3 regions of the Arthrobacter sp. AOP36-C1-22 genome follow, and region 3 is predicted to be linked to each of the others. Evidence: predicted binding sites of a transcription regulator. Region 3 holds the regulator's gene; each other region holds the start of a gene.
The links. The regulator LexA, encoded in region 3, represses DNA repair genes until DNA is damaged. The targets are predictions, from matches to a motif close to TCGAACANNTGTTCGA.

Region 1: the regulator LexA is predicted to act here: its motif matches at 1,755-1,770, upstream of ACT3S6_RS02705 (DUF6504 family protein).
Region 2: the regulator LexA is predicted to act here: its motif matches at 3,651-3,666, upstream of uvrA (excinuclease ABC subunit UvrA).

The regions. Positions count from the first base shown of each region.
Region 1 covers NZ_JBQSWW010000003.1:17,752-23,526, forward strand. The annotation lists gene ACT3S6_RS02700 (DNA polymerase III subunit alpha) at 1-1,344, opposite strand, end outside; gene ACT3S6_RS02705 (DUF6504 family protein) at 1,341-1,652, opposite strand; gene ACT3S6_RS02710 (GNAT family N-acetyltransferase) at 2,022-2,609, opposite strand; gene ACT3S6_RS02715 (SOS response-associated peptidase) at 2,667-3,431, opposite strand; gene ACT3S6_RS02720 (glutaredoxin domain-containing protein) at 3,467-3,736, shown strand; gene ACT3S6_RS02725 (S-(hydroxymethyl)mycothiol dehydrogenase) at 3,839-4,924, shown strand; gene ACT3S6_RS02730 (MBL fold metallo-hydrolase) at 4,924-5,556, shown strand; gene ACT3S6_RS02735 (hypothetical protein) at 5,655-5,775, opposite strand, start outside.
Region 2 covers NZ_JBQSWW010000005.1:19,516-25,290, forward strand. The annotation lists gene ACT3S6_RS04350 (HAD hydrolase-like protein) at 1-609, opposite strand, end outside; gene uvrA (excinuclease ABC subunit UvrA) at 713-3,580, opposite strand; gene ACT3S6_RS04360 (GntR family transcriptional regulator) at 3,712-4,089, opposite strand; gene ACT3S6_RS04365 (MBL fold metallo-hydrolase) at 4,200-4,871, shown strand; gene ACT3S6_RS04370 (hypothetical protein) at 4,890-5,093, opposite strand; gene ACT3S6_RS04375 (S1C family serine protease) at 5,693-5,775, shown strand, end outside.
Region 3 covers NZ_JBQSWW010000012.1:34,040-39,814, forward strand. The annotation lists gene ACT3S6_RS08610 (histidinol-phosphate transaminase) at 1-587, opposite strand, end outside; gene ACT3S6_RS08615 (LysM peptidoglycan-binding domain-containing protein) at 655-1,053, opposite strand; gene lexA (transcriptional repressor LexA) at 1,317-2,051, shown strand; gene ACT3S6_RS08625 (ATP-dependent DNA helicase) at 2,105-4,123, opposite strand; gene hflX (GTPase HflX) at 4,116-5,690, opposite strand.

The DNA.
Region 1 (5,775 bases), on a different contig from region 3:
CTCGGCGGATTCGACGTCGATGTCGATATCGGGAAGGGTCGTCCGTTCCCGGGACAGGAAGCGCTCGAAGAGCAGGTCGTGCGCCAGCGGGTTCACATGGCTGATGCCCAGGAGGAAGTTCACCAGCGAGGAGGCCCCGGACCCCCGGGCGGCATTGCGCACGCCCAGGGTGGTGATCATCGAGCTGACCTCGGCCACGGTGAGGAAGTAGGTGCTGAACCCCAGGTCCGAGATGGTTTCCAGTTCCATGGCGAGTCGATCGCGCAGCGTACGGGAAGCGGCGTCCTGCGGAATCAGGCGGGTGATGCCTGCTTCGCAGCGTGCCGCCAGCTCCGCGTCGGGGTGGCCGCTGATGCCGATCACGCTGGCTTCGGGGACCACGGGGATTCCCCAGCCGGCGTCGTCCACCGGGTCCATCCGTGCCCAGTCGGCCATCGCCGCGGTGTTGCCCAGCAGTTCCCCGGCGACTTTCCCCTCCCCCGCCTCCCGGGCGATTTCCCGGGCCAAGGCGTGCATCCTCCCGGGGCTTTTGAGCCACCCCTGACCGTTTGGTTGCAGGTCCCTGAGGGTTTCCAGCGAGCTCAGGGCGCGGGCGGAGTCCAGGACGTCGGCAGTGGCGGCCCCGTCGGGGACCGCGTAGCGCACGGCGTTGGTGAGCAGGGCGGGGACGTGCAGGGCCTGGGCCGTACGCAGCATCCGGATGGAATGCGCCGTGCTGAGCCGCTCACCGGGGGTGTTCATATGGGTGACCAGCTCCAGGCACACCACGTCCCGGCCCACCGCCTGCAGCCATCCGGCCAGCGCGGTCCTGGCGCGCGGGAGTTCACGACGCAGGGCCGCCTGTCCGACGTCGGAATCCGGTCCCAGCAGGACCTTCAGCACCGTGCCGGCCTCCGGGTCGGTGGCGCAGGCGGCCAGCTCCGCGTGGGTCACCCCGACCGGTTTGCGTCCGCTGACGCCCCGGTGCGCCGAGGTTCCCTCATGGGCCAGGGAGACCAGTCGGCAGAGGGCACGGTACCCGGCCCCGTCGCAGTGTCCTTTGGCCAGCACGACGATCCGCCCCTGCACCTGGGGCCCCGGACGCCCCCGGGCGGCATGCCCCGGAGGAGGACGGGGGTCATCGGCCGCGGGGCCCAGCACGGCAAGGTTCACCCCGAGGATCGGATCCAGCCCGGTGTCCCGACAGGCCTTGAGGTGTTTGACGGCCCCATACAGGCCATCGCGTTCGGTGGTGGCCAGCGCGTCGGCCCCCTCGGAGGCAGCCCTCAGGGCCAGGTCCTGCGGCCAGGAGACCCCGTAATGGGCACTGAACGCAGAAGCCACGTTCAGATGGGTAAAAGTCATGCGCTCTCCAGCAGGGCATCGTGGATCCGGATGAGCCGCCAGCGCCCGCTCTCCACGTCACGGGAGACCTCGAAGGTCAGTAGCGGCCCCTTGCCGGCGAGTCTGACCTGGAGCCGCCAGATCTCGTGGTCCACGAGTCCCGGGCCGCGACCGCGTTCGGCGCGGACCTCTTCGGCCCACCAGCGACGGCGTTCAAACCAGCGCACGGGGTCGGCGGCAACACGGTATTCCCGCCCCTGCCACCGCATCCGCAAGGGTAGCCCCGCGGTACTGCATTCCACGTCGACTGACTGGGTGAAAAGCCCCATCTGATACCTCCAAATCGCCCCGGACGACGGCATTGGTCCCGGAGCCCTACACGATGGGAGGGGCCGCGAAACTGCCTGTGCACGACGACCACCTCATTCTATTCGAATCTTTGTTCTAAGCAAGATCAGACTAGAAAGTATGTACGACACTTTGGGTCTCGTGGGTGGAGGTATCCGTTGGTGGTGCTGATCGAAGGCTGCTGCCCCCGAGGTTCAAGCCCACTCGCAGGGCCGTCTCGAACCGGTCCGGGAACCTCCTGCATGCCGAAGCTAGTGCGCGCAGCAGGCAACAGGCCCCCGAAAAAGGGCACAGCAACGTCGTCCAGATGATTCGGGAGGAACCTGCTGTTCACCAGGCAGGCAGCCGCGTCAGGGCCTTCCTTCTCCAGGCAGGAGCGAGAACAGCACCATGTCATGGCGTTCGCCGGATCGTGCCGTTTTGGAGCGTTGGAGCCCTTCGCGGGTGAACCCGGCATTGAGTGCCACCTTTTGGGAGCCGATGTTTGCCGATGCGGCCTCGAGGCTCACCCGTTGGGCGCCCAGCTCTTCTATTGCCCACCGGGTCACTGCCCTGGCTGCGGCAGTGGCCACCCCGCGACCGCGCGCCCATGGGGCCACCCAATACCCCACTTCCACCGTGGAGTTGGCCGGATCGACATCAACCAGTCCACAAGAGGCGAGTACGGCATCCGTCGTTTCATCGACCACGGCAAAAGGTGCTCCGGTCCGTTCGTTCCAGGTCATTGCGGAGTGATCCGCAAATGAGGCCGCGTGCTCCTGCGTGTATGGATGCGGCACGGTCGTCCAGCGGATGATTTCGGGGTCCTGGCACGCCCGGTGAATCGATTCCGTATCCCCGCGGCTCCAGGGACGCAAGATGATCCCTTCCCCGCCGTCCGTCGAGCCCCTCAGGATCGGGGGTGTTTCGTTCCACGCCAAAGTCATGGTGAACATCATAGGGGACCCCGCTTTTGAGCAATCGGCCACTGATGGTTGGTCCGTTCCCACCCCGGATTACTCCGCGAAAAGATCCTCGACCGGCTCGATGAGTTCGGGGCCGTTGTTCCGCACGTTGCCCACGGCGGAGCCGACTTCACGGAGGGACCAGCCACCGGCGACCTCATGGGCTTCGTCCCTGACCTGTTCGACCAGTGGGCCGGCTTCCCGGTCGCCGGGGTTCAACCATTCGGACATCGCCGCCCGGTCCAGGGGAATGGGCAGCCGGTCGTGCAGGCCGTGCAGCTCGTCGAGTACTTCGGATTCGCCCGTTTCCTCGGGTGAGGCCATCGTGAGGATGCTGCAGCTGAGCAGCCAACGTTCCGGATCGTCCTCCGCCTTCGTGGGATCCTTCCACCATTCGTAGATGCCGGCGAAGAAGATCAGCGAGTCGTCTTCCCGGTGCACGAAATACGGACGCTTGGAAGCGGTCTTGCCCGTCCCGGACTTCTTCCACTCGTAGTATCCCTCGACGGGGACGGCACAGCGGCGGGCCTTGATGGCGGCGCGGAAGGTGGGTTTCTCCAGGACCGTTTCGCTGCGGGCGTTGAAGGCCCTGACCCCCACCGAGGGGTCCTTGGCCCAGCTGGGGACCAGACCCCATTTAGCCACATGCACCTGCCGGACGACTTCATCGTCCAGGAGTCGCTCCAAGACGATCGGCACATCGGTGGTCGGGGCGACGTTCCATGATTTGCGCAGTTGCAGCGCGTCATCTGCTTCCGCTTCGGCTTCGGCCACCAGATCGCCGATGGCCCGGGCCATTACGTATCGTCCGCACATGGAATAAGGATCTCATAGTGCCGGTTGTGCTGGATATGACTGATTTGAAGACCGAGGAATACATCCCCGAAGCCGGGGCCGTCACCATGTTCACCACCTCCTGGTGCGGATACTGCAGGAACCTGAAGAAGGCCATGGACGCCGATGGCATCTCCTACCGGGAGGTCAACATCGAGGACGTCGCGGGAACCGCCGAGATCGTCGAGGAGTTCAACGGCGGTAACCAGACGGTCCCCACCTTGATCTTCTCCGATGGTTCGGCCGTCACGAACCCCCGAATTGAACAGGTGCGCGAGCGTCTCTAGCGGCTCTATGACAGGATGAAAGGTGCCCGCGGTTTTTCCGCGTGGGCACCTTTTTTCTGAATTGGATGGGCCGTGCTGGACACGGCCGAGAGGATGGAAACCATGGCACAAAAGGTCAAGGCTGTAGTCGTCAAGGCCAAGGACGCACCGGTGGAAATCGAGACGATCGTCGTTCCGGATCCCGGTCCCGGCGAAGCGGTCGTGGACATCCTCACCTGCGGGGTCTGTCACACCGACCTGCACTATAAGCTCGGCGGCATCGGCGACGAGTATCCGTACCTGCTCGGACACGAGGCCACAGGCGTCGTGAGCCAGCTCGGGGAAGGCGTGACCAACGTCGAGGTCGGCGATCGCGTCGTCTTGAACTGGCGGGCCGTCTGCGGCGAATGCCGGGCCTGCGCCAAGGGCCAGCCGCAGTACTGCTTCGATACAGCCAACGCCGATCAGCCGATGACCCTCGAAGATGGCACGGAGCTCTCCCCCGCGCTGGGCATCGGGGCCTTCGCGGAGAAGACCCTGGTTGCCGCCGGCCAATGCACCAAGGTCGATGACGACGTCGATCCAGCTGCCGTGGGCCTGCTGGGCTGCGGCATCATGGCCGGTATTGGTGCGGCGATCAACACCGGGGAGGTCAAGCGCGGCGAATCCGTCGCGGTCATCGGGTGCGGAGGGGTCGGCATCGCCGCCATCGCCGGCGCGAAGCTGGCCGGTGCCACCACGATCATCGCCGTGGACATCGATCAGTCCAAGGTCGACATGGCCGTCGAGCTCGGAGCCACGCACGGGATCAACTCCAAGGAGAAGGACCCGGTAGAAGCCATCAAGGCACTGACCGGTGGCTTCGGCGCCGATCTCGTCATCGAGGCCGTCGGGCGTCCGGAAACCTATCGGCAGGCCTTCTACGCCCGTGACCTGGCCGGCCGCGTGGTTCTGGTCGGCGTTCCGACGCCGGAGATGAAACTCGAGTTGCCGCTGGCCGATGTCTTCGGCGGTGGCGGTTCACTGAAGTCCTCCTGGTACGGCGATTGCCTGCCCTCCCGCGACTTCCCCATGTTGGTCGAACAATACAAGCTCGGACGACTGGATCTGGATGCGTTCGTCACCGAACGCATCGGTCTGGGGGACATCGAGGCTGCCTTCGAGAAGATGCATGACGGCACCGTGCTGCGTTCGGTGGTGGAGCTCTAATGCCGGCACAGATCGAAAACCTGGTGACCTCCGGAACGTTCAGCCTCGACGGCGGGACCTGGGATGTGGACAACAACGTATGGATCATCGGTGATGAAGCCGAAGTCCTCGTGATCGATCCGGCGCATAAGCCGGCAGCGATCGTTGAAGCAGTCGGTGGCCGCAAGGTCACCGCCGTGCTGCTCACCCATGGGCACGACGACCACATCCGCTATGCCCGCGATTTCGCCGAAATGGTCAACGCCCCGATCTACATGAATCCCGAGGACCAGATGCTCTGGGAAGACGTGTTCCCGGGGACGACGCCGGATGAACGCATTGCCGATGGCGATACCTTCGACATCGCCGGCACCACGTTGCGGGCCATCCATACCCCCGGCCACTCCCCCGGTTCCACCTGCTTCTACGCCGAGGAGCTGGACACGCTCTTCTCCGGGGACACGCTGTTCAGCGGCGGGCCCGGGGCCACCGGTCGCAGCTATTCCAGTTACAAGACGATCGTGGAATCCATCCGCGACCGGCTGCTGGTGCTGCCGCCGAACACCATCGTGAACACCGGGCACGGCGACGCCACCAGCGTCGCCGCCGAAGCCCCGCAGTTGCAGGAGTGGCTGGACCAGATCGAGGAATAACCAACAACGGCAGGCCGGCAGGCCCGCCGACGAAGACAGCGCGTGGCGGGAATCCCCAGGGGTTCCCGCCACGCGCTTTTTCACCGGTCGCCCTGGTCCTAGGCTCCTGTTTGACGCCGCAGTAACCGGTGTCGGCGGGCCACGCTCCCCAGCGGAACCACTTCCCCTTCCGGCCCGGCAGCCGCCGAAGCCGGACGCATCGATCGGGCGGAGGAGGCC
Region 2 (5,775 bases), on a different contig from region 3:
TGCCGCTTCCAACTCGCCGTCGGCGGCGAAGCCCCAGGACACGCCGAGGGCGGTCAGTGAGTTCGCCCGGGCTCCTTCGATGTCGTAGAGCCGGTCCCCGACCATGACGGTGTCTCCGGTCCCGCCGCCGGTGGCGTGGAGTGCGGCGGCCACGATATGGGCTTTCCCGGCGGTTGCCGGGGCTGTGGAGGCCTCTTCCGGGGCCGATCCGTGGATGGAATCGAAGAAGGCATCCAGGTCCTTGGCGGCCAGCAGCCGGCGGGCCAGCGGTTCGGGCTTGGAGGTCGCGACCGCCAGACGGCATCCTGCCTCACGCAGCTGGCCCAGCAGTGCGGGGATGCCGGAATAGACCCGGCTGGCGTCCAGGCCGTGGCGGTCATATTCGGTCCGGTAGTCGGCGATGACCCGAGGCAGGAGTTCCTCTGTCATGCCCGGGAGGCCCAGCAATCCGATGGCCAGCGGGGGCCCGATCAACAGGTTCAGGGCGTCGTCGCCCGGGTGGTCCAGCCCATTGCGTTCCAAAGCATGCAGGATGCCTCCGGTGATGCCTCCGGCGGGGTCCACGAGGGTGCCGTCGAGGTCAAAAAGCACGGTGCGGGCAGGAATCATCACCGGGATATTGTCGCACGGACCACCCGGGCTCCACGGCAGGCATGCCCGCCACGGCATACTCACGCGGCGCCTACGCCGCGCCGGGACGCCGGCCGGGACCCTAGCCGAGGACCTCGGCCAGGAACCTGCCGGTGTGGCTGGCCTCGACCTTGGCGACTTGTTCGGGGGTGCCCTGGGCGACGACCTGTCCCCCGCCGTGGCCGCCTTCGGGTCCGAGGTCGATGACCCAGTCGGTGCTCTTGATGACGTCGAGGTTGTGTTCGATCGTGATGACCGTGTTGCCCTTGTCGACCAGCCCCTGCAGGACCAGCAGCAGTTTGCGGATGTCCTCGAAGTGCAGACCCGTGGTCGGTTCATCGAGCACGTAGATGCTGCGCCCGTTCGAACGCTTCTGCAGTTCCGACGCGAGCTTCACCCGCTGGGCCTCGCCGCCGGACAGGGTCGTGGCGGGCTGGCCGAGCCGGACGTATCCCAGCCCCACGTCCACCAACGTCTTCAGATGGCGGGCGATCGGGGTGAAGGCCGCGAAGAACTCCGCCGCCTCCTCGATCGGCATGTTCAGCACATCGGAGATGGATTTGCCCTTGTACTGGACCTCGAGTGTTTCGCGGTTGTACCGGGCCCCGTGGCAGACCTCGCAGGGGACGTACACATCGGGCAGGAAGTTCATTTCGATCTTCAGCGTGCCGTCGCCGGAACAGGATTCGCAGCGCCCGCCCTTGACGTTGAAGGAGAAGCGCCCGGGCAGGTAGCCACGGACCTTGGCCTCGTTGGTCTCGGCGAAGAGCTTGCGGACATGGTCGAAGACCCCGGTGTAGGTCGCCGGGTTGGAACGCGGGGTCCGGCCGATCGGACTCTGGTCCACGTGGACCACCTTGTCGAGCTGGTCGAGGCCTTCGACGCGGGTATGCCGTCCGGCCACCTGCTTGGCGCCGTTGAGCTTATTGGCCATCACCTTATAGAGGATGTCGTTGACCAGCGTGGACTTCCCGGAGCCGCTGACCCCGGTGATGCCGGTCAGCACCCCGAGCGGGAACTTCACCGTGACGTCCTGCAGGTTGTTCTCCCGGGCGCCGACGACGGTGACCTGGCGTTTGCGATCGACCTTGCGGCGCTTGGCCGGCAATTCGATCCTGCGGCGGCCCGCGAGGTAGTCGCCCGTCATCGAATCGGTATTGGCCATCAGCCCTTCCAACGACCCCGAGTGCACGACGGTGCCCCCGTGTTCGCCGGCCCCCGGGCCGACATCGACGATCCAGTCGGCCTGATGGATGGTGTCCTCGTCATGCTCGACGATGATGAGCGTGTTCCCGAGGTCGCGCAGGCGGTTCAGGGTCTCGATCAGGCGTCGGTTATCGCGCTGATGCAGGCCGATGGAGGGTTCGTCCAGGACGTAGAGCACGCCGACCAGCCCCGAACCGATCTGGGTGGCCAGGCGGATGCGCTGGGCCTCCCCACCGGAGAGCGTTCCGGCGGCTCGTTCGAGGTTCAGGTACTCGAGTCCGACGTCGAGCAGGAAGCGCAGCCGGGCCTGGATCTCGATGAGCACCTGGTGGGCGATCTGCTTTTCGCGTCCCGACAGGACCAGGGCATTGAGGAAGTCGGCGCATTCGCGCATCGGCATGGCGGAGACTTCGGCAATGGACTTGCCGTTGATCAGCACCGACAGGGAGGCGGGGTTCAGCCGGGCGCCGTTGCACACGGGGCAGGGAATCTGCCGCATGTATTCCTCGTACCGGTCCCGGGCGTGATCGGATTCGGTTTCCAGGTGTTTGCGGTGGATGTACTGGATGACACCTTCGAACCCGGTGCTGTATTTGCGCTCCCGTCCGAAACGGTTGCGGTACTGGACCACGACCTTATGGTCCTTGCCGTTGAGGATCGCATCGCGCTGGACGTCGGTGAACTTGCGCCAGGGGGTATCCAGATCGAATTTCAGGTCGTCGCCCAGGCCCTGCAGCAGCCGGTTCCAGTATTGGGTGGTGGCCACGCCCAGCGACCAGGGCGCGATGGCCCCTTCGGCCAATGTCTTGCCCGGATCGGGCACGACGAGTTCCTCGTCGACCTCCAACCGGGTCCCGATGCCGGTGCACGCGGGGCAGGCACCGAAGGGGTTGTTGAAGGAGAACGAGCGCGGCTCGACCTCGTCGATCGCCAACGGGTGTTCGTTGGGGCAGGCCAGATGTTCCGAGAAGGCCCGGACCCGCGCGTCGTCCTGGGCGGGCAGGTCGACGAAGTCAGCGAGCACGCGGCCGTCGGCCAGGCCCAGGGCCGTCTCGATCGAATCCGTCAGCCGTTGCCGGATGCCGTCCTTGGCGACCAACCGGTCGATGACGACCTCGATGGTGTGTTTGTACTGCTTGCCCAGCTTCGGGGGGTCGCTGAGTTGGATGGTGTCCCCGTCGACCCGGGCACGGGCATAGCCCTTGGCAGCCAGCTCCTTGAAAAGGTCGACGAACTCGCCCTTGCGTGAGCGGACCACCGGAGCGAGGATCTGGAAACGCATCCCCTCCTCGAGCTCGAGCAGCTGGTCCACGATCGCCTGCGGGGTCTGCCGGGTGACCGGTTCATGGCACACCGGGCAGTGCGGGTGGCCGACACGGGCCCACAACAGGCGCATGTAGTCGTAGATCTCGGTGATCGTCCCGACCGTGGAACGCGGGTTCTTCGACGTCGACTTCTGATCGATCGAGACCGCCGGGGACAGTCCTTCGATGAAGTCCACGTCCGGCTTGTCGACCTGGCCGAGGAACTGGCGGGCATAGGCGGAGAGCGATTCGACATAGCGGCGCTGGCCCTCGGCGAAGATCGTGTCGAAAGCCAGGGAGGACTTGCCCGATCCGGACAAGCCCGTGAAGACGATCATCGCGTCCCGCGGGAGATCCAGATCCACATTGCGCAGGTTGTGCTCCCGGGCGCCCTTCACGAGAAGTCGCGACCGGTCGTGGGCACGCTCGATGGATTCCATGGAAACGCTGGGAACGGATTGCAATTCGCTGGAGGAAATAGCCACGGGTCCAGAGTAGTCGAATTCGGCCTCGAACACACGTTCGAAGACTCATGTTTTTGCGGGTTTCAGCGGGTTTGGACCGCCGGTGTTCACTGCACGCGGAAGGCGGCCCGCAGAAATTCAACGGCGCGGTCCTCCCCCACGCCCCAGGTCCTGGCCTGCGAGGCCAGTTCCTGGGCCGCGGACGCGAGTCTGCGGTCGCCCTCGGAGCCCGTGGCCAGGACGACGGTCCCGTGACGCCCTCGGGTCTGGACTGCTCCTGCCTGTTCGAGTTCCCGGTAGGACCGGGCCACCGTGTTCACGGCGACCCCCAGTCGTCCGGCGAGCGCCCGGACCGAAGTCAGCCGGGTTCCCGGAACCAGCTTCCCCGAACCGATGGCCTCCAGGATCTGTTGGCGGATCTGGTCATACGGGTTCTCAGGCACGTCCTTGCTGATGGCGACAAAATCCAAGACGTCGTCGTTCACTGGGTCTCCTCGGGGATCCGGGCCGGTCATCGCTGGCCGTGGCTTCGGGTGCCCCCCACAGTACCCGCCGGCGCTTTTCCCCCGCTCCGGCGAGCGCCTAGGCTGGCGGCATGAGCCCAGAGAATTCGCTGTTGCATGACCTGGCGGAGGTCACCATCCGCCGCGTGTCCGTTTCGTCGATGGACAACAACGCCTACCTCATCACCCATAAGCAGACCGGCGCGCAGGTGCTGATCGATGCCGCCGCCGACGCACCGGCACTGCGCGGTCTGATCAGTGAGGCCGCCGAGGACGCGGCGGTGACCCCGCACCTTGAGCTGATCGCCACCACCCACCAGCATTGGGACCACGTCCGGGCGCTGCGCGAGCTGGCCGATGAGACCGGCGTGCGGACGGCCTGCGGGGCCGACGACGTGGAAGGGATCCGGGCGGCCACGGGAGTCGAACCCGCTGTGGTCCTGGGCCAGGACGATATCGGGAACTTCGACGGCTTCGATCTGCGGGCCGTGCACCTGCGTGGACACACCCCCGGCTCCATCGCCTACGTGTATGAGGACCCCTCGGGCCCGACGCATATCTTCAGCGGTGACAGCCTCTTCCCCGGAGGCTTGGGGAACACCGATGGCGACCCCTCCCGGTTTGCCTCCCTGCATGAGGACGTCTCTGAGCGTCTCTTCGGGCAGTACCCGGATGACGCATTCGTCCATCCCGGTCACGGGAAGGGCACCACCCTGGGCGCGGAACGCCCGCAACTGGCTGAATGGAAACAGCGCGGCTGGTAGACGGCTGGCTGGCGCCCCCTACTCGTTATGCAGTTCCCGGACCTCTCCGAACGGGACCGTCTCCGACACCAGGGCCTGGACGCCAGATCCGAGGAATCTCACGAGGACCCCGTATTCGCCTTCGGCCACGGATTCCTGCATGACGGGTCGGACGGTATCGAGGAAGGCTGGTTCGGCCCCCTCCAGATAGCTCTGGTAGGCGCGGGGTAGTGGGTTTTCCATGGCCGGTTCCTCCTGTGCGGTGTTCCGTCGCTGCTGACCCCAGCTCTACCACCCCGGACACGGCACGGGAAGGTTTGACTGCGCGGAGGCCTCCCGGTCGGGCCACGGTTCCCGACCATGGAACTGTAGCTGGACGGGACGTCCCACGGCTCCCCATTCCGGGGGTTTCGAAGCCTCGGTGATACTTCAAGTTCCCGAGGGCAGCACCCCAGGGCAGGCGCCGTCCATACGCAGACACTTCCGTGCGGCAACAGATACCCCCGGCGTCGGGCCCCCCAGATTCCGCAGCCACTCCTCCCACCATCGGTCACCACGTGGTCCGCTGACTAAAGGCCGCGCCCTTCACCAGCCCCCGTAGAACGGGATCCCTTGAACACTGGTCCTAGCCGGCAGAACGCTCTAAGCTAAGTCAACTTTCGCGCTGTCCACCAAGATTGCCCGGGCGGCTCCGACGACAAGGAGAGTGAGCCGACGTGAAGCCCCGGACCGGAAAAACGTATCAGTTGATCGCGTTGGGAACCATCATCGGAACTGCCATCACCGGCTGCAGTGCCTTATCAGGCGGCGGAGCGGCCCTGACTGCTTCACCCCAAGCCGATGTGCCAAGACCTGCGGCCCCCTCGTCACCAGCGACCTCCTCCGCACCGGAACCGAAAACTCCATCCCCACCACCAAGCTCCCC
Region 3 (5,775 bases):
ATGACGATCGCCTGGCTGGCACGCCCTGCCTCGTATACCGCTTCCACGACGTCCAGTCCCAGGGCGGTACCCGTCGGGTTGTTCGGCGAACAGAGGATCACGATATCCGGCGCCGCCTCCGTGACCTGGTCCGCTGCGGATCGCGCGCTGAGTCCGAAGTCACCGCTCCGCTCTCCGGCGAGGTAGGTGGTGTCGGTCCCGCTGGCCAGCAACGGGTACATCGAATACGTGGGCGGGAAGCTCATCACGGTGCGTCCCGGCCCTCCGAAGGCCTGGAGGATCTGCTGCAGGACCTCGTTGGATCCGTTGGCGGCCCACATGTTCGCCGCATCCAGCCCGTGTCCCAAATAGTCGGCGAGGCGTTCGCGGAGTTCGGTGAATTCACGATCCGGGTAACGGTTCAGGGACGCAGCGGCGGCACTGACCTCTTCGGAGATGGCCCGGCTTACTGCCTCGGGCAACGGATGGGTGTTCTCGTTGACGTTCAACAGGATGGGCACGTCCAGTTGCGGTGCGCCGTAGGGTTCGATGCCACGCAGGTTTTCACGCAGGGGCAATTTGGCCAGTCGTTCCAGCTGATCACTCACGACCCCATTCTATTGCCCGTGCCCCGCAGTCGGGAATCGGACCGGGTGACAGGGTCATAAAGCGGGCCTAATCACCCGTGGGGACGAAGATCTCCTGGCCCGGGACGAGGACCGATCCGTTCAGGTCGTTCATTTCCGTGATTTCCGCCATGACGTCACGGCGGTCGCGCTGCGGGGCGAACTCCTCGGCCAGCGCCCAGACCGTGTCGCCCTCCATGACGGAGACGGTCGTGGCTTCCACCGCGGTCGTATCCGATGCGTCCGAGGCCATGACCGGGGCGGTGAAGATGCCAGCGAGGACGAGCAGGGCGGTGGCTGCCAGCATGACCGGCAGGCCAATGAGGATGAAGCGCCCCCGGCGCGTCAGCTCCAGCCGGCCCCGAGGGGTGGAGGCACGGGTCGGGGCGGTGGTCGGAACGGAGTCCGCCTTGAGGGACACCGGGGCTGCGAGTGCGATCTGCGCCATGGTCTGACCTTCCTGTTGTCCGCCGAAGCGGGTTCTCGTTGCGGGTGTCGAACCCGATCTTCGAACTCATATTCGAACTTCTATCTCATTTTTAGCATCTATGTACGAAGATTGTCGAGACACGTTCGAATAAATCTTTGAATGAAGTCCGTGACTGCCCTAGAGTGGAAGCCATCGGCTGGATGGATGAGAGTCCACCAGTTGCATCCGACACATTGCGCACAGCCCCGGTACGCCGGCGATTAACCAGGACGGGATGGATCATGAGCTCAGCGGAGAATCCGGCGCCGAAGAAGGCACCGAAGGGGTTGACTGTCCGGCAGAGGCGGATCCTGGAAACCATCCAGGAGGCCGTGACCGCCAAGGGGTATCCGCCGTCCATGCGCGAAATCGGCGATACGGTCGGGCTGGCGAGCTTGTCCAGCGTCACCCACCAGCTCGCCCAGCTGGAGAAGCTCGGCTACATCCGGAGGGATCCACGCCGCCCCCGGGCCATGGAGATCCTGCGCCCGCTGGCCCCCGAGGTCACCGGGACCCCGGAGGCCTCGCAGCCGGCTCCCGCCCCGCGGGAACCGGAGCAGCTTCGGCCCCGGCTGACCGTGGTGGACTCGGATGATTCCGACGAGGTGGCCCGGGTTCCGCTGGTGGGCCGCATCGCCGCCGGTGGACCAATCCTGGCGGACCAGGCGGTCGAGGATGTCATGTCATTGCCACGCCAACTCGTCGGGCACGGTGAACTGTTCATGCTCAAGGTCAGCGGGGATTCGATGGTCGAGGCAGCCATCTGTGACGGGGACTGGGTCGTCGTCCGCCGTCAGCAACATGCGGAGAACGGCGATGTCGTCGCGGCGCTGCTCGATGACGAGGCCACGGTGAAGACCTTCAGGCAGCGCGACGGCCACACGTGGCTGCTGCCACAGAACCGCCAGTACGAGCCGATCCTGGGCGATCATGCCACCGTCATGGGCAAGGTCGTTTCGGTGATGCGTTCGATCTAGGCCGCGGTGTACTTCCAGGAGGGCCCGTCCGCGGACGGGCCCTCCTTTCATGTCTAGTCCTCGCTCGCCGCCAGACGCCTCAGCGACCCCAGCACGACGTCCTTGTCCGTGGTCGACCACATCGGGGGCAGCGACGCACGCAGGTAGTTTCCATAGCGTTCGGTGGCCAGCCGTGAATCCAAGACGGCCACCACGCCACGGTCCCCCGTGGAACGGATCAACCGGCCTGCCCCCTGGGCCAGACGGACTGCTGCATGGGAGGCGGAGACGGCCATGAAACCGTTGCCCCCATGTCGGGCAACGTCGCGGCTGCGTGCCGTGGACAGCGGGTCGTCGGGGCGTGGGAAAGGGATCCTGTCGATGACCACCACCCGGCATGACTGACCCGGCACGTCGACTCCCTGCCAGAGGGTCATGGTCCCGAACAGGCAGGTATCGCGTTCATCGGCGAACTGCCGGACCAACGTGGACATGCTCGACTCGCCCTGGCAGAGGATCTCCGGGTCCACCCGTGGCCGCAGCGCTTCGGCGGCCTCCTCGGCGGCCCGCCGGGAGGAGAACAATGCCAGTACTCCCCCGCCGGAGGCCCCGATCAGGTCGGCGAGCTCATCCAGGGCCTCGGTCGATACGTTTCGCGATGGTTTGGGCAGATGCCGCGCAACATAGAGCATCCCCTGCCGGGCATAGTCAAAGGGGCTACCGACATCGATGCCCGTCCACGCGGGAGCCCCCTCGCCGAGCAGCCCCAACAATCCGGCCACCGGTTCGAAGGCAGCACCTATGGCCAGGGTCGCGGAGGTCAGGACGACCGTGCGGCCGTCGAAGAGGCCCTCACGTAATTTGCCGGCCACCGACAGTGGAGCGACATTGATCGTCGCGGGGGCCGAGTCATCCGGGGCGCTGTAACCGGCCCCCGGGGTGAAGTTGCCTTGGCGGGATATCCAGACGACCTCGCGTTCATCGGCGGGTCCATCGAGGCGTTCGCACTGTTCCTGCAGATACATCAACTGCGAGCGGGCCATCTGGCGTCCGCCGTCAGCGGTTTCGCCATTCCCCGGTTTCGAGTCGGACAGGGCCGTACGCGCCGCTTCGCGCACGGCGGCGATGGCGGCGACCTGCTCTTCATTCAGCCCCTTGGGCAGCAGCCCGGTCGGCACTCCCTCCAGGGAGTCGGCCAGGGTCTTACCCGCCTGGTTGAGGGCTTCGACAGCGACGCCTTTGCAGTTTCTGCGGGTCGCGGTGGCCGCGGCGGCAACCAGCGCTGCCGAGATGGGGCGGGTCACCGAATTGGTGACCCGGTCCTGGAGTTCATGGGCCTCGTCGATGATCACCGTGTCGAATTCCGGCAGCACCGCCAATCCCTCGAACGCCGAGACGGCCAGCAAGGCGTGGTTGGTGATCACGATGTCGGCATCGCCGGCCTTCTTGCGGGCCAGTTCGCTGAAGCATTCCTCGGCCATCGGGCACCGCTGGGCACCGAGGCAGTCCATGGCACTGACGGAGACCTGCCGCCAGGCACGTTCGCTGACCCCCGGGACGAGATCGTCCCGGTCCCCCGATTCGGTTTCCTCGGCCCATTCGCGTACGCGAACGACTTCCTGGCCCAGTGCCGAAGTGGGCCCCGTGCCGGCGGTCAAGGGGCGGGCCGCCCCGTCATCGCCCAACGCGAAGAGCGCCCCTTCATCCTCGTCGGGGTAGCCGCCTCCCAGCTTGTACTTGCAGACATAGTTCGATCGCCCCTTGGCCAGGGCGACATCCAGGTGCCGCGGCAGCTCGTCATCCAGGTTCTCCAGGAGCCGGGGAACGTCCCGACCGACGATCTGGGCCTGCAGGGCCAAGGTCGCGGTGGAGACGACCACCGGTTTATCTGCTTCGAGGGCGTGGGCGATCGCCGGAACCAGATAGGCCAGCGATTTACCCGTCCCGGTGCCGGCCTGCACCAGGAGGTGCTTTCCGCTTTCGAAGGCCTCCACGACCTGTTTGGTCATCTCATGCTGTCCGGGCCTGCTTTCCCCGCCCATGCGTTCGACCGCCTGATCCAGGAGGGCGACCACCTCTTGTACTTCAGCCATGTACGACGAACTGCTCCAATTCCGCGGCGAGTGCACCGCGTACCTTCACGGACAGACGGGTCCCTTCATCCAGGTGCTCGGTCTCCAGGATCTCCGCGTCGGAGCCGTGCAGCCGGTGGACCAGATCACCACGGTCATAGGGAATCAGCAATTCCATGGCCACATCCGGACGGGGGATGGCTTCGCTGATCGCCGCAAGCAGTTCGGGGATCCCCCCGCCGGTCCGGGCAGAGACCACCACATGGTTCGGTTCGCGTTGACGAATGCGTTCGACGACGAACGGATCGGCGATATCGGCCTTGTTCAACACGATGATCTCTGCAATGTCCTGCGCGTCGACCTCGGTGAGGACCTCCCGGACCGCATGGATCTGGCCTTCGGGGTCGGGGTGGGAGGCATCGACCACGTGCAGGATCAGATCGGCGTCGGCGATTTCCTCGAGGGTCGAGCGGAAGGCCTCCACCAGTTGGGTGGGCAACGACCTGACGAATCCCACGGTATCGGCAATGGTGTACCCCAAGCCATCTTCGGTTTCCGTGCGCCGGACCGTGGGATCCAGCGTGGCGAACAGTGCGTTCTCCACCAGCGCCCCGGCGTCGGTCAAGCGGTTCAGCAGCGAGGACTTTCCCGCGTTCGTGTACCCGGCAATGGCCACCGCCGGAACGGCATTGCGTTTCCGGTTCGAGCGTTTGGCATCACGTGCCGGTTTCATGCCCTTGATCTCGCGACGGAGTTTGGCCATGCGGTCACGGATCCGTCGACGGTCCAATTCGATCTTGGTCTCGCCGGGGCCGCGTGATCCGATGCCACCGCCCGCGGTCCCGACCCGGCCACCGGCTTGGCGTGACATGGATTCGCCCCAGCCACGGAGGCGGGGAAGAAGGTATTCAAGCTGGGCCAGTTCGACCTGGGCCTTGCCCTCACGGCTCTGCGCATGTTGGGCGAAGATGTCCAGGATCAGCGAGGTCCTGTCGATGACCTTCACCCGGACGATGTCCTCCAACGCCCTGCGCTGGGATGGAGCCAGTTCGGAATCGACGACCACGGTATCGGCCCCGGTGCTGGCCACGACATCGCGCAGCTCCTGGGCCTTGCCCGAGCCCAGGAACGTGGCTGGATCCGGTTTCAAGCGGCGCTGGACCATGCCATCCAGGACTTCCGATCCCGCTGTTTCGGCCAAGGCGGCCAGTTCCCGCAGGGAGTTTTCCGCTTCCTGGGACGTTCCTTCGGTCCAGATTCCGGCGAGTACCACCCGTTCCAGCCGAAGCTGCCGGTTTTCGACCTCGGTGACGTCTTCCAGCTCGGTGGACAATCCGGCGACGCGGCGCAGCGCATGGCGTTCGGACAGATCGCGCTGGTCGCCATCGCTTGATGAGTGTCCGTCACCCTTGCCGTCCAAGGCCAGGGCTTTGCCGCCCAGCGGCGCCTGGGCGCGCCTGTCGTCAGCACGCTGGGGCGTGGCACGGTCGGTGGCATCGTCCGTGGCCAGAATACGGTCGATGACGGATTGGATCTCGTCCTCCGGGAGGTTTCGATCGTCCGGGTTGGGCTCGTTATGAGTGGTCATGTTCCCCTTTGAAAGGATTCGTACACCAATTCTAGTCCGGGTCACCGACAGGTGGCTGGTTTCCTCCACAGGCCGAAACCCGAGA